Regions from separate parts of the Kitasatospora sp. NPDC058218 genome, predicted to be linked through region 2. Evidence: riboswitches for the same ligand, from Rfam matches in the RefSeq annotation. Region 2 holds a riboswitch; the other holds the start of a gene.
What was found. A riboswitch is a leader RNA that binds a small molecule or an ion and turns the genes downstream of it on or off. The one in region 2 is predicted to bind cobalamin.
Positions count from the first base shown of each region.

Region 1: another riboswitch for cobalamin. It lies ahead of metE (5-methyltetrahydropteroyltriglutamate--homocysteine S-methyltransferase); the one in region 2 lies ahead of ACFVYI_RS28525 (cobalamin biosynthesis protein).

Region 1 covers NZ_JBHVWC010000006.1:32,481-38,168, forward strand. Annotated here, with positions in the region: gene metE (5-methyltetrahydropteroyltriglutamate--homocysteine S-methyltransferase) at 1-1,511, opposite strand, end outside; cobalamin riboswitch at 1,649-1,871, opposite strand; gene ACFVYI_RS05175 (short-chain fatty acyl-CoA regulator family protein) at 1,978-3,396, opposite strand; gene aceA (isocitrate lyase) at 3,743-5,035, shown strand; gene aceB (malate synthase A) at 5,183-5,688, shown strand, end outside.
Region 2 covers NZ_JBHVWC010000050.1:18,282-23,969, reverse strand. Annotated here, with positions in the region: gene ACFVYI_RS28535 (putative cobaltochelatase) at 1-1,954, opposite strand, end outside; gene ACFVYI_RS28530 (cobyric acid synthase) at 1,947-3,488, opposite strand; gene ACFVYI_RS28525 (cobalamin biosynthesis protein) at 3,485-4,456, opposite strand; cobalamin riboswitch at 4,552-4,715, opposite strand; gene ACFVYI_RS28520 (transcriptional regulator) at 4,956-5,669, shown strand.

The DNA of each region.
Region 1 (5,688 bases), on a different contig from region 2:
ACCATGTCGTTGCGTTCCGGCTCGCCGTGCACCAGGACGTCGATGCCCGCCTTCTCCTGGTAGGCGATCACCTCGCGGACCTCGGCCCGCATCCGGTCCTGGTAGGTGCCGTCGTCGATGCGCCCGGCCCTCAGGTCCGCCCGGGCGACGCGCAGCTCGGCGGTCTGCGGGAAGGAGCCGATGGTGGTGGTCGGCAGCAGCGGCAGGTTCAGCCGGGCCCGCTGCGCCACGGCGCGCTCCGGGTAGGCCTGGGCGCGGCGGGCGTCCTCGGGGGTGGTGGCGGCGACCCGGGCCCGGACGGCCGGGTCGTGGGTCAGCGCGGACGCGGCGCGGGAGGCCAGGTCCGCGCGGTTGGCGGCCAGTTGGGCCGCGATGGTGTCCACTCCCTCGCGCAGGCCGCGGGCGAGGACGGTGATCTCCTCGGTCTTCTGGCGGGCGAAGGCGAGCCAGCGGGCGACCTGCGGGTCGAGGTCGCGCTCGGCGTCGGCGTCGAGCGGCACGTGCAGGAGCGAGCTGGACGGCGCGACGTCCACCCGGCCGGCCAGGCCGAGCAGCGTGCCCAGGGTGGCGAGGGACTTCTCCAGGTTGTTGATCCAGATGTTGCGGCCGTCCACCACGCCCGCGACCAGGCGCTTGCCGGGCAGGCCGCCGACGGCGGCGAGGTCGTCCAGGTTGGCGGCGCCCGGGCCGGTGAAGTCCAGGCCGACGCCCTCGATCGGGGCCTTGGCCAGGACGGGGAGGGCCTCGCCGAGGCGGTCGAAGTAGGTCGCGACCAGGATGCTCGGCCGGTCGGTGAGCGCCCCCAGCTCGCGGTAGACGCGGGCGGCGGCGTTCAGCTCGGCCGGGGTGCGGTCCTGGACCAGGGCCGGCTCGTCGAGCTGGACCCACTCGGCGCCCGCGGCGCGCAGGTCGGCGAGGAGTTCGGCGTAGACGGGCAGCAGCCGGTCCAGCAGGGTGACCGGCTCGAAGTCGGCGGCCACGCCGGGGGCGGGCTTGGCGAGCAGCAGGTAGGTCAGCGGCCCGACCAGCACCGGCCGGCCGCGGTGGCCCTGTTCGAGGGCCTCGCGCAGTTCGGCGACCGGCTTGGCGGAGTTGGCCGCGAACACCGTGCCCGGGCCCAACTCGGGCACCAGGTAGTGGTAGTTGGTGTCGAACCACTTGGTCATCTCCAGCGGCGCGACGTCCTGGGTGCCGCGGGCCATGGCGAAGTACCCGTCCAGCGGGTCGGCCTCGACGGCGGCGCGGTGGCGGGCCGGGATCGCGCCGACCGCGACCGTGGTGTCCAGCACGTGGTCGTAGAGCGAGAAGTCGCCGGTGGGGACTTCGGTGACGCCCGCCTCGGTCAGCCGGCGCCAGTTCTCACGGCGCAGTCCGGCGGCGGTGGCGTGCAGGGCGGCGGCGGTGACGCGGCCGGCCCAGTACCCCTCGACGGCCTTCTTCAGCTCCCGGTTGGCACCCTGCCTCGGGTAGCCGTACACGGTGGCCTGGGGGGTGGTGGAACTCGGTGACACGGAACTCTCCTTCGCGAGTCGCGCTGCGATCCCGGGAGAGCACGACGGCGTGGAGGTACGACAGTGGGGGCACGGCACCAGGATGGGCCCGCCCGCTCCGCCGACCCGCCCTCGAGGTCACCGAGATCACCGCGTGCGGGGTGCACGCGGGCAGTGGCAGGTCTTCGGACTCGCGGGCACGTCCACCTCTGATCGAGGCGGACACCTACTGGCCGTCGCTTCCCGGGCCCGTCTGGGCCCAGTGCATGTGACGGCGGTCGTTCCCACTCACCGCTGCGGGGCAGTCCCGGATTCCCACCGGGTTCCCTCTTGCGACGCCATGGCTGGAGGACATGGCGAACCGACTGCACCGCCCACCCTAGGCCCATCGACGGCGCCGCGTCAGCGATTGTCCGGATCGCGGATGGTGGCGTGGGCAGCGCCCGGACCGCACCGTCGGAGCGGCCCGGACGGCCCCCGGCCCCGCTCAGTCGCCCGGCCGGGCCGCCGGTTCGACCCGGACGGGGTAGGGCACGAAGGTGCTGGTGTGCTCGTCGACCGCCAGCGGGAGGCCGACCGCGGGCGCGGCCCGCTGCGGGCAGGCCGGGCGTTCGCACACCTTGCAGCCGAGACCGATCGGGGTCGCGGCCGCCTCGTCCCCGAGGTCGAGACCGGCGGAGTACACCAGCCGCCCGGCGTGCCGCAGTTCGCAGCCCAGGCCGATGGCGAAGGTCTTGCCCGGCCGCCCCCAGCCACCCGGTGAGCGGGACACCGCCCGGGCGGTCCAGAGGTAGCGCCGCCCGTCGGGCATCGCGGCGACCTGGACGTGCACCCGGCCGGGGGCGGCGAAGGCCTCGTAGACGTTCCAGAGCGGGCAGGTGCCGCCGGTGCGGGAGAAGTGGAAGTCGGTCGCGGACTGGCGCTTGGAGACGTTGCCGGCCCGGTCGACCCGGACGAAGGAGAACGGCACCCCGCGCAGCCGGGGCCGCTGGAGCGTGCTGAGCCGGTGGCAGACCGTCTCGTAGCCGAGTCCGAAGTGGTCGGCGAGGTGCTCGATGTCGTAGCGCGCCGCCTCCGCCTCGGCGTGGAAGACCCGGTAGGGCAGGACGAGCGCGGCGGCGAAGTAGTTGGCCAGGCCGATCCGGGTCAGTGACCACGCGGTCGACCCCGGTGCGCTGTCCTGGGCAGCGAGTTCACCGAGCAGGGCGTCGTGTTCCAGGTAGGCCAGCTGGGTGGCCATCCGGAACGCCTGCTGGCCGGGGCGCAGCCGGTCGGAGAGCCGCAGCACCCGGCCGGCCGGGTCGTACGTGTGCAGGCTCTCTCCCCCGGTGGCCAGCCGGACGTGGTGCGCGGCCGCGAGCCGCTCGGCGAGGACCGTCCTGACCCCGCCCCGCCTCAGCCCGATCCCTTCGGCCAACTCCTCTGCGGCGATGTCGAGTTCATGGACGTAGTTGCGGCGGCGGTAGAAGAACTCGCGGACCAGCTCGTGCGGTGTGCGGGCCGTGTCGGCGACCGGGCCGCGGTCCCCGGTGAGGACGGCGAGCTGCTCGGCGGCGGCCCGGCGGCCGCGGCCCAGGTCCATCAGTACCCGGGCCACGGCGGGCAGTCGGGCGGCGAGGTCGTCCAGGTCGCCCGGGGTGAGGCGGCCGGCGGTGAGCTCCTCGCCGAGCGAGTCGCGCAGCTCGGCGGTGAGCCGGGCGGTGTCCGGCGGCGCGAAGTACCCGGCGTCGACGCCGAAGGCCTCGGTGAGGCGCAGCAGCACCGGGACGGTGAGCGGGCGGGCGTCGTGCTCCAGCTGGTTGAGGTAGCTGGGGGACAGTTCGAGCAGCCGGGCGAGCGCGGCCTGGCTGAGCCCGCGGTCCTCGCGCAGCCGGCGCAGCCGCGCGCCGGCGAAGGTCCTTCCCATCCGGTCGTCTCCCCTTGCCCTCGACCCGTCCGGTGCCCGGCAGCATAGCCGCACGTCCGACCCCGGGACCCTTCGCAGGCTTCGCAGATTCGCAGGATTCGCTTCGCAGAAGTTGGCCGCCGTCCAGCGGTGACGGCACGAACCGGGGGTGCCAGAGTCGGTGCTGCGGCCGGAAGGCGCACCACGAACCACCCTCTTCGCCGGGCACTTGGGGCCCGGCGGCGGGGGCCCTGGGGGCAACCACGTCCCGGCGGCGCAGGCCGCCCGCCCGGCGCCCCGGCCGCACCTCCACCCGCGCGGTGAAGACCCTCACACCCTTCGCAACGAGCATTCCCGGGAGCGGATCATGACGCAGTCGGTTCGGCAGCAGCAGGAGCAGCAGGCGGCGGAGCTGGCCGCCCGGTGGGCGTCCGACCCCCGCTGGGCGGGTGTCGAGCGCAGCTACCCGGCGGCCGACGTGGTCCGGCTGTCCGGGACGGTGCGCGAGGAGCACACGCTGGCCCGGCGCGGCGCCGAGCGGCTCTGGAAGCAGCTGCACGAGCAGGACTACGTCCACGCGCTCGGCGCGCTGACCGGTGGTCAGGCCGTGCAGATGGTGAAGGCCGGGCTCCAGGCGATCTACCTGTCCGGCTGGCAGGTCGCCGCGGACGCCAACCAGGCCGGCCAGACCTACCCGGACCAGAGCCTCTACCCGGCCAACTCGGTGCCCCAGGTGGTGCGGCGGATCAACAACGCGCTGCTGCGGGCCGACGAGATCGACGCCGCCGAGGGCAACGACGGCCCGGACTGGCTGGTGCCGATCGTCGCCGACGCCGAGGCCGGCTTCGGCGGCCCGCTGAACGCCTTCGAGCTCACCAAGGGCATGATCGCGGCCGGCGCCGCCGGTATCCACTACGAGGACCAGCTCGCCTCCGAGAAGAAGTGCGGCCACCTCGGCGGCAAGGTGCTCGTCCCCACCGCCCAGCACGTCCGCACCCTCAACGCGGCCCGGCTGGCCGCCGACCTGGCCGACGTGCCGACCGTGATCGTGGCCCGCACCGACGCGCTCGCCGCCAACCTGCTGACCACGGACGTGGACGAGCGCGACGCCCGGTTCTGCACCGGCGAGCGCACCGCCGAGGGCTTCTACCGGGTCGAGCCGGGCATGGCGCCGGTGATCTCGCGCGGCCTGGCCTTCGCCCCGTACGCGGACCTGCTCTGGGTGGAGACCGGCACCCCGGACCTCGCCCAGGCGCGCGAGTTCGCCGAGGCCGTCAAGGCGCAGTACCCGGACAAGATGCTCGCCTACAACTGCTCGCCGTCGTTCAACTGGAAGGCCGCCCTGGACGACGACCGGATCGCCAAGTTCCAGCGCGAGCTGGGCGCGATGGGCTACCGCTTCCAGTTCATCACGCTGGCCGGCTTCCACGCGCTGAACCACTCGATGTTCCAGCTCGCCAAGGGCTACGCGGAGCACGGCATGACCGCCTACGTCGACCTCCAGGAGGCCGAGTTCGCCGCCGTCGCGGACGGCTACACCGCGGTGAAGCACCAGCGCGAGGTCGGCACCGGCTACTTCGACGCGATCAGCACCGCGCTCAACCCGAACGCCGAGACGCTCGCCCTGACCGGCTCCACCGAGGCCGAGCAGTTCCACTGAGCCGACCCGGCGGCCGGCCCCCACGACGGGACCCCGGCCGCCCGTGACCCTCGCCCGGGGTCCCGTTGAGGGACGGGACCTTGTGGCCGCCCCCGCCCGGGGCCGCGTCGGGGACGCGGCCCCGGGCCCACCTTCCTGGAGAGCCGGATGACCCTGACCAGCCGTATCGCGATCCTCGGCGAGCACGAGGAGCGGTTCGAGGAGATCCTCACCCCCGAGGCCCTGCAGTTCCTGGTCCGCCTGCACGACGCCTTCGCCGGGCGCCGCGCCGACCTCCTCGCGGAGCGCGGCCGCCGCGCCGCCGCCCTCGCCGCCACCGGCACCCTCGACTTCCTCCCGCAGACCCGCGCCGTCCGCGAGGACCGCGACTGGCGGGTCGCGCCGACCGCGCCCGGCCTGGCCGACCGCCGGGTGGAGATCACCGGCCCGCCCGAACGCCGGATGACCGTCAACGCGCTCAACTCCGGTGCGAAGGTGTGGCTGGCGGACTTCGAGGACGCCACCTCCCCCACCTGGCACAACCTCGTCTCCGGGCAGCTCAACCTGCTCGACGCGGTCGAGCGCCGGATCGACGACAGCACCCCGGACGGGAGGCGCCACCGGATCGGCGACACGCCCGCCACCATCGTGGTCCGCCCGCGCGGCTGGCACCT
Region 2 (5,688 bases):
TCGCCACGCCCTGGGCGGTGAACAGCTCGGCCGCCCGGAGGGACTTCGCGACGGCGTCGCGGGAGCCGGTCGCCCGGCCGTCGGTCACCACGACCAGCAGCGGGCGGCGGTGCGGGTCGCGCATCCGCTCGACCCGCAGCACCTCGTGGGCCCGCAGCAGCCCGGCCGCCAGCGGGGTCCGGCCGCCGGTGGGCAGCCGCTCCAGCCGGGCCGCGCCCACCTCGACGGAGGAGGTCGGCGGCAGCGCCAGCTCGGCGGTCGCGCCGCGGAAGGTGATCATGCCGATCTTGTCGCGGCGCTGGTAGGCGTCCATCAGCAGCGAGAGCACGGCACCCTTGACGGCGGTCATCCGCTGCCGGGCCGCCATCGAGCCGGAGGCGTCCACCACGAACAGCACCAGGTTGGACTCGCGGCCCTGGCGGACCTGCTCGCGGAAGTCGTCCTTGTGCAGCAGCAGCGCGCGCGAGGCCCGCCCGCGCGCCACCTGGTGCGGCGCGGCGGCCTGCAGGGTGGCGCTCAGGTGCAGCCGGGCGAGCCGCCCCTGCGGGCGGCGGGCGCGGATGGTGTGGCCGCCGTCGGTCTCGGCGGGGGAGCGGCGGCCCTGGGCGCCCTTGCCGGTGCCCTCCACCTTGAACAGGCGGGTGCGGTACGGGTCGCCGGCCGCGACCGGCGCGGACTCCGGCGCGCCGCCCCGGCCCTGCTGCGGAACCGGCTCCCCGCCGGCCGGTGCCTCCGGCTCGGGCTCGGCGGCCGCGGAGCCGTCGGGCGTGTCCGCGGGCGCGGGTGCGCCGCCGCCGTCGGGGCCGCCGCCGTCCGGGCCCGGACCGTCGTCCTGCGGTCCGCCGTCGTCGGGGCCGCTGCCCTCGGGGTCCTGACCGGACTTCTCCCCCTCGGACCGCTGCTCCTCGGGCTCGGCGTCCTCGGGCTGGGCGTCCTCGGGCTGGGCGTGCTCCTCCAGCGTCCGCTCCAGCTGCTCCTCGTCCAGGCCGGGCGCGTCGAAGGGGTTGCGCCGGCGGCGGTGCGGCAGGGCCAGCCGGGCGGCCTTGCGGACGTCCTCCTCCAGCACCTCGGTGCGGCCCGCCCAGGCGGCCAGGGCGACGGCGGTGCGGGCCATCACGATGTCCGCGCGCAGCCCGTCCACCTCGAACGCGGCGCAGACGGCGGTGATCTGGCGCAGCGCCACGTCCGTCAGCACGACCGAGGGCAGCAGCTCCCGCGCCGCGGTGATCCGCTCGGCGAGCGAGCGCTCGTCCCCGGCGAACCGCGCGGCGAAACCGGCCGGGTCGGCGTCGTACGCCAGTCGCCGGCGGACCACCTCGGCGCGCTCCGCCGGCTCCCGGGTGGCGGCGATCTCCACGGTCAGACCGAACCGGTCGAGCAGCTGCGGGCGCAGCTCGCCCTCCTCCGGGTTCATCGTGCCGACCAGCAGGAACCGCGCCGCGTGCCGGACGGAGACGCCCTCGCGCTCCACGTAGGAGCGGCCCATCGCGGCCGCGTCCAGCAGCAGGTCCACCACGTGGTCCTGGAGGAGGTTGACCTCGTCGATGTAGAGCACGCCCCGGTGCGCCCGGGCCAGCAGGCCCGGCTCGTACGCCTTGACGCCCTCGGCCAGCGCGCGCTCCAGGTCCAGCGAGCCGACGATCCGGTCCTCGGAGACGCCGACCGGCAGCTCGACCAGCCGGGCGGGCCGGTGGGACTCCTCGGCGCCGTCGTGCGCGCCGTCCGGGCAGTTCGGGTCCGGTGCGACCGGGTCGCAGGCGAAGCGGCAGCCGTCGACGGCGGCGATGGACGGCAGCAGGCCGGCCAGCGCACGCACCATGGTCGACTTGGCGGTGCCCTTCTCGCCGCGGACCAGCACGCCGCCGACGGCCGGGGAGACCGCGTTGAGCAGCAGCCCGAGCCGCAGGTCGGCCATCCCGACGATCGCGGTGAAGGGGTAGCGGACGTCACTCATGATTCTCCAAGGGGGCCCCGGGCGGCAGGAACGGCAGCGAACCCGCGGCCGGCACCCCGCCCTCGATCAGCTTCCACAGCGCGTCGGTGTCCGCGTGCTCCTCGATCAGGTCGCCCAGCCGGTCCAGCCGGGCCTCGCGCGCCTCGGCGAACGACGTGTCCGGCGCGGGCACGAACGCCCGGCCCGCCGCCGCCGCCACCTCGCGCAGCAGCTCGCGCCGGAAGGCGTCGTTCTCCAACACGCCGTGCCAGGTCGTCCCCCAGACCGCGCCGACCCGGCAGCCGTCCAGGCTCCGGCCGTCCTCGTCGGAGACGAACGCGGCGCCGCCCTCGACGGTCACCACGCCGTGGTGGATCTCGTACCCCGCGACCGGCTGCCCGAACGCCCGGCCGACCGGCCGGGCGAGCACCTTCTCGGCGCCGAACCGGACGTGCGTGGGCAGCAGGGCCAGGCCGTCGACGGCGCCGGCCCGGGACTCGACCTCGTCGTGGATGGCGCGCGCCAGCATCTGGTAGCCGCCGCAGACGCCGAGGACCGGCAGCCCGGCCGCGGCCCGGGCCCGCAGGGCCGGCTCCAGGCCGCGCTCGCGCAGCCAGGCCAGGTCGGCCACGGTGGCCCGGGTGCCGGGCAGGATCACCAGGTCGGCGTCGGCCAGCTCCTCGGGCCGGGTGGCCCAGCGGACCAGCACCCCGGGCTCCTGGGCCAGCGCGTCCACGTCGGTGAAGTTGGAGAGCCGGGGGAAGCGCACCACGGCGACCCGCAGCACGTCGGCGCCGAGCGGCCCGCGGCCCTCGGTGCGGTCCACCACGGTGGTGAGGTCCAGCGAGTCCTCGGCGTCCAGCCAGAGCCCGGACAGCATCGGCAGGGTGCCCAGCACCGGACGGCCGGTCAGCTCGCGCAGCATCCGCAGCCCGGGTGCCAGCAGCCGCGCGTCGCCGCGGAACTTGTTGACGAACCAGCCCGCCACGTGCCGCTGGTCCTCCTCCGACAGCAGGGCCAGCGTCCCGTACATCGCCGCGAAGACGCCGCCGCGGTCGATGTCGCCGACCACCACGACCGGCAGGGCGGCGGCGGTGGCCAGGCCCATGTTGGCGATGTCCCGGTCGCGCAGGTTGATCTCGGCGGGCGATCCGGCGCCCTCGCAGACCACCACGTCGTAGCGGCGGCGCAGGTCGGCCAGGCACTCCAGGGCCCGCTCCAGCAGGACGGGCTTGCGCTCGCGGTAGTCCAGCGCGCCGACCTCGGCGACCGCGCGGCCGAGCAGCACCACCTGGCTGCGGCCGTCCGCGCCGGGCTTGAGCAGCACCGGGTTCATCGCCGCCTCGGGCTCCACCCGGGCCGCCTGGGCCTGCATCGCCTGGGCGCGGCCGATCTCGGCGCCGTCGGCGGTGACGAAGGAGTTCAGCGACATGTTCTGCGCCTTGAACGGCGCCACGGCGACGCCCTGTCGGGCCAGCCAGCGGCAGATGCCCGCGGTGACCACGCTCTTGCCGGCGTCCGAGGTCGTCCCGGCGACCAGCAGTGCGTTGCTCATGCGCTCCCCCTTCTCATCCCCGCCTTGAGTGCCTGCACGACGGCGTGCCCGGCGACGGTCGTACCCAGTGCGAGCAGTCCCACCCGGCGGGAGAGCCGGCAGGCGCGCTCGATGTCGTCCACCGTCACCGGCCGCAGCTCGCCGCCCAGCACCGGCCGGTGCTCGACCCGGGAGCCGTACTGCAGGGTGCCGCCGAGGCGCACGCCGACGGCGCCGGCGAACGCCGACTCGGCCTGACCCGCGTTGGGGCTGGGGTGGGCGGAGCCGTCCCGGCGCCAGACCCGCCAGGCCGTCCGGGGCTCGGGCGCGGCGGCGACCGTCAGCAGCGCGGTCAGCCGCGCGCCCGGCCAGCCCGCCACGTCGTCCAGCCGGGCCGAGGCCCAGCCGAACCGGGCGTGCCGCGGCGAGCGGTGGCCGACCATCGCGTCCAGGGTGTTGACCGCGCGGAACGCCAGCAGCCCGGGCGCCCCCGCGAGGGCGCCCCAGACGAGCGCGTTGACCACGGCGTCGGCGGTGTTCTCGGCGACCGACTCGACCACCGCGCGGGCGATCTGCTGCTCGTCGAGCGCGCTCGGGTCGCGGCCGCACAGGTGCGGCAGCCGCCCGCGCGCCGCCGCGAGGTCGTGCGCGGCGAGCGAGCGTCCGATCGTGCGGGCCTCACGGGTGAGCGAGGTGCCGCCGAGCACCGTCCAGGTCGCGGCCGCGGTCAGCGCGGCCCGCCCGAGCGGTCGGCGGCCCAGGGTGCGGTCGGCGGCCACCGCACCGGCCGCGACGGCGCCCACGCAGAGTGCGGTGAACACGGTGCCGACGGCGCGGTCGTCGCGGTGGATCCGGCGCTCCAGGCGGCCGGCCGCGCTGCCGAAGAGGGCCACCGGGTGGCCGCGGCGCGGGTCGGCGAAGCGGGCGTCGGCGAGGTACCCGGCGGCGGCGCCCAGCGCATGGGCGGCGGCGCGGGTCAGCGGGCGCACGGCGGACAGCAGAGGGCTCGGAAGGTCGGGGCAGCCTGCATCGCGTGCGTGTCCTCACTCAGGGTCCGCGCCCTGGATCGACGTACCGGGGGCGAGAGTCTCCTGGCTTCCGGGGCGAACGCACTCCCGGGCCTTCCGGCGGCTCGTGACGGCCCGCCGCGATGGGCCCCCTCCGGTGCCGCGACGGGCAAGGAGGGACTCCGAGTGCGCTCCCCGGTGACAGTGGCGGGACCGCGCCGGACTCGCACCGGCTTCCTCTGCATGCCTCCGTTTGGCTGAAGGATCCCATCACGCGGCCGAACCGTGCGTCAACCAAGGTCACGGAGGGGTTGGTCACAGCGCCGCCGGGTTTCCCGGCCCCGTCGCTACCTCCGATCGGCACCCCCCGCAGGGGCATGACAGCCTGTGGGATCGTCCAGTCGCCTGGAGGAGCCTCCAGGCCCGCTTCGTGTGTTCGGCGGCTGGGTGGCGGCCGAACCACCCCCTACCGTCTGGTCCCATGCGACGCAGACAGCCACCCGCCCTGCCTCCGGTGCCCTTCTCGCCCGCGGCCGCCCGCGCGCACCGCGCCGGCCTCGGCCTGACCCCCGAGCAGGTGGTCGAGGGCATGGCCGCGCACGGCGTCCGGCTGCTGCCCGCCCACGTCCTCGGCTGGGAGAGCGGTGAGCTGCGCCCCACCGAGGAGGAGTTCATCGCGCTGGCCCGGGCGCTCTGGTGCCCGCCGGCCCAGCTGATGGGCGTCCGCCCGGCCCTGCTGCGGGACTTCCGGGTCGCCCGGGAGCTCAACCAGGAGAGCGCGGCCCACCGGATCGGCGTCACCCCGCGGCAGTACCAGCAGGCCGAGGCGACCGGTCAGTGGGACGGCGACCAGGCGCAGACGTACGCGCTGGCCCAGGCGCTCGGCCTGACACTGCGCGAGCTGGTCGCGGTGACGGGCCGGGGCGAGGAGCTGGACCGGCGGCTGCGGCAGACCGTGGACGGCCGCTGGCAGGCGCACGTCCGGGCGATCGGCCGGATCGTGCCGGTGCGCGAGGACGACCTCGCCACCGTGCTGGCGGTGCTCCAGAACGAGCATCAGGTCTTCTCGCACTGGGGCGCCGGCAGCTGGGGCTCCCCGGCCCCGGCGGCGAGTGCCCCCGGGGCGCTGGCCCGGCCGCTCGGCGAGCGGTTCTGGGAGCTGCTGGGGCGGCTGGAGACGGAGATCCCGGTCTGACGGGCGGGGGGTGGGGTCG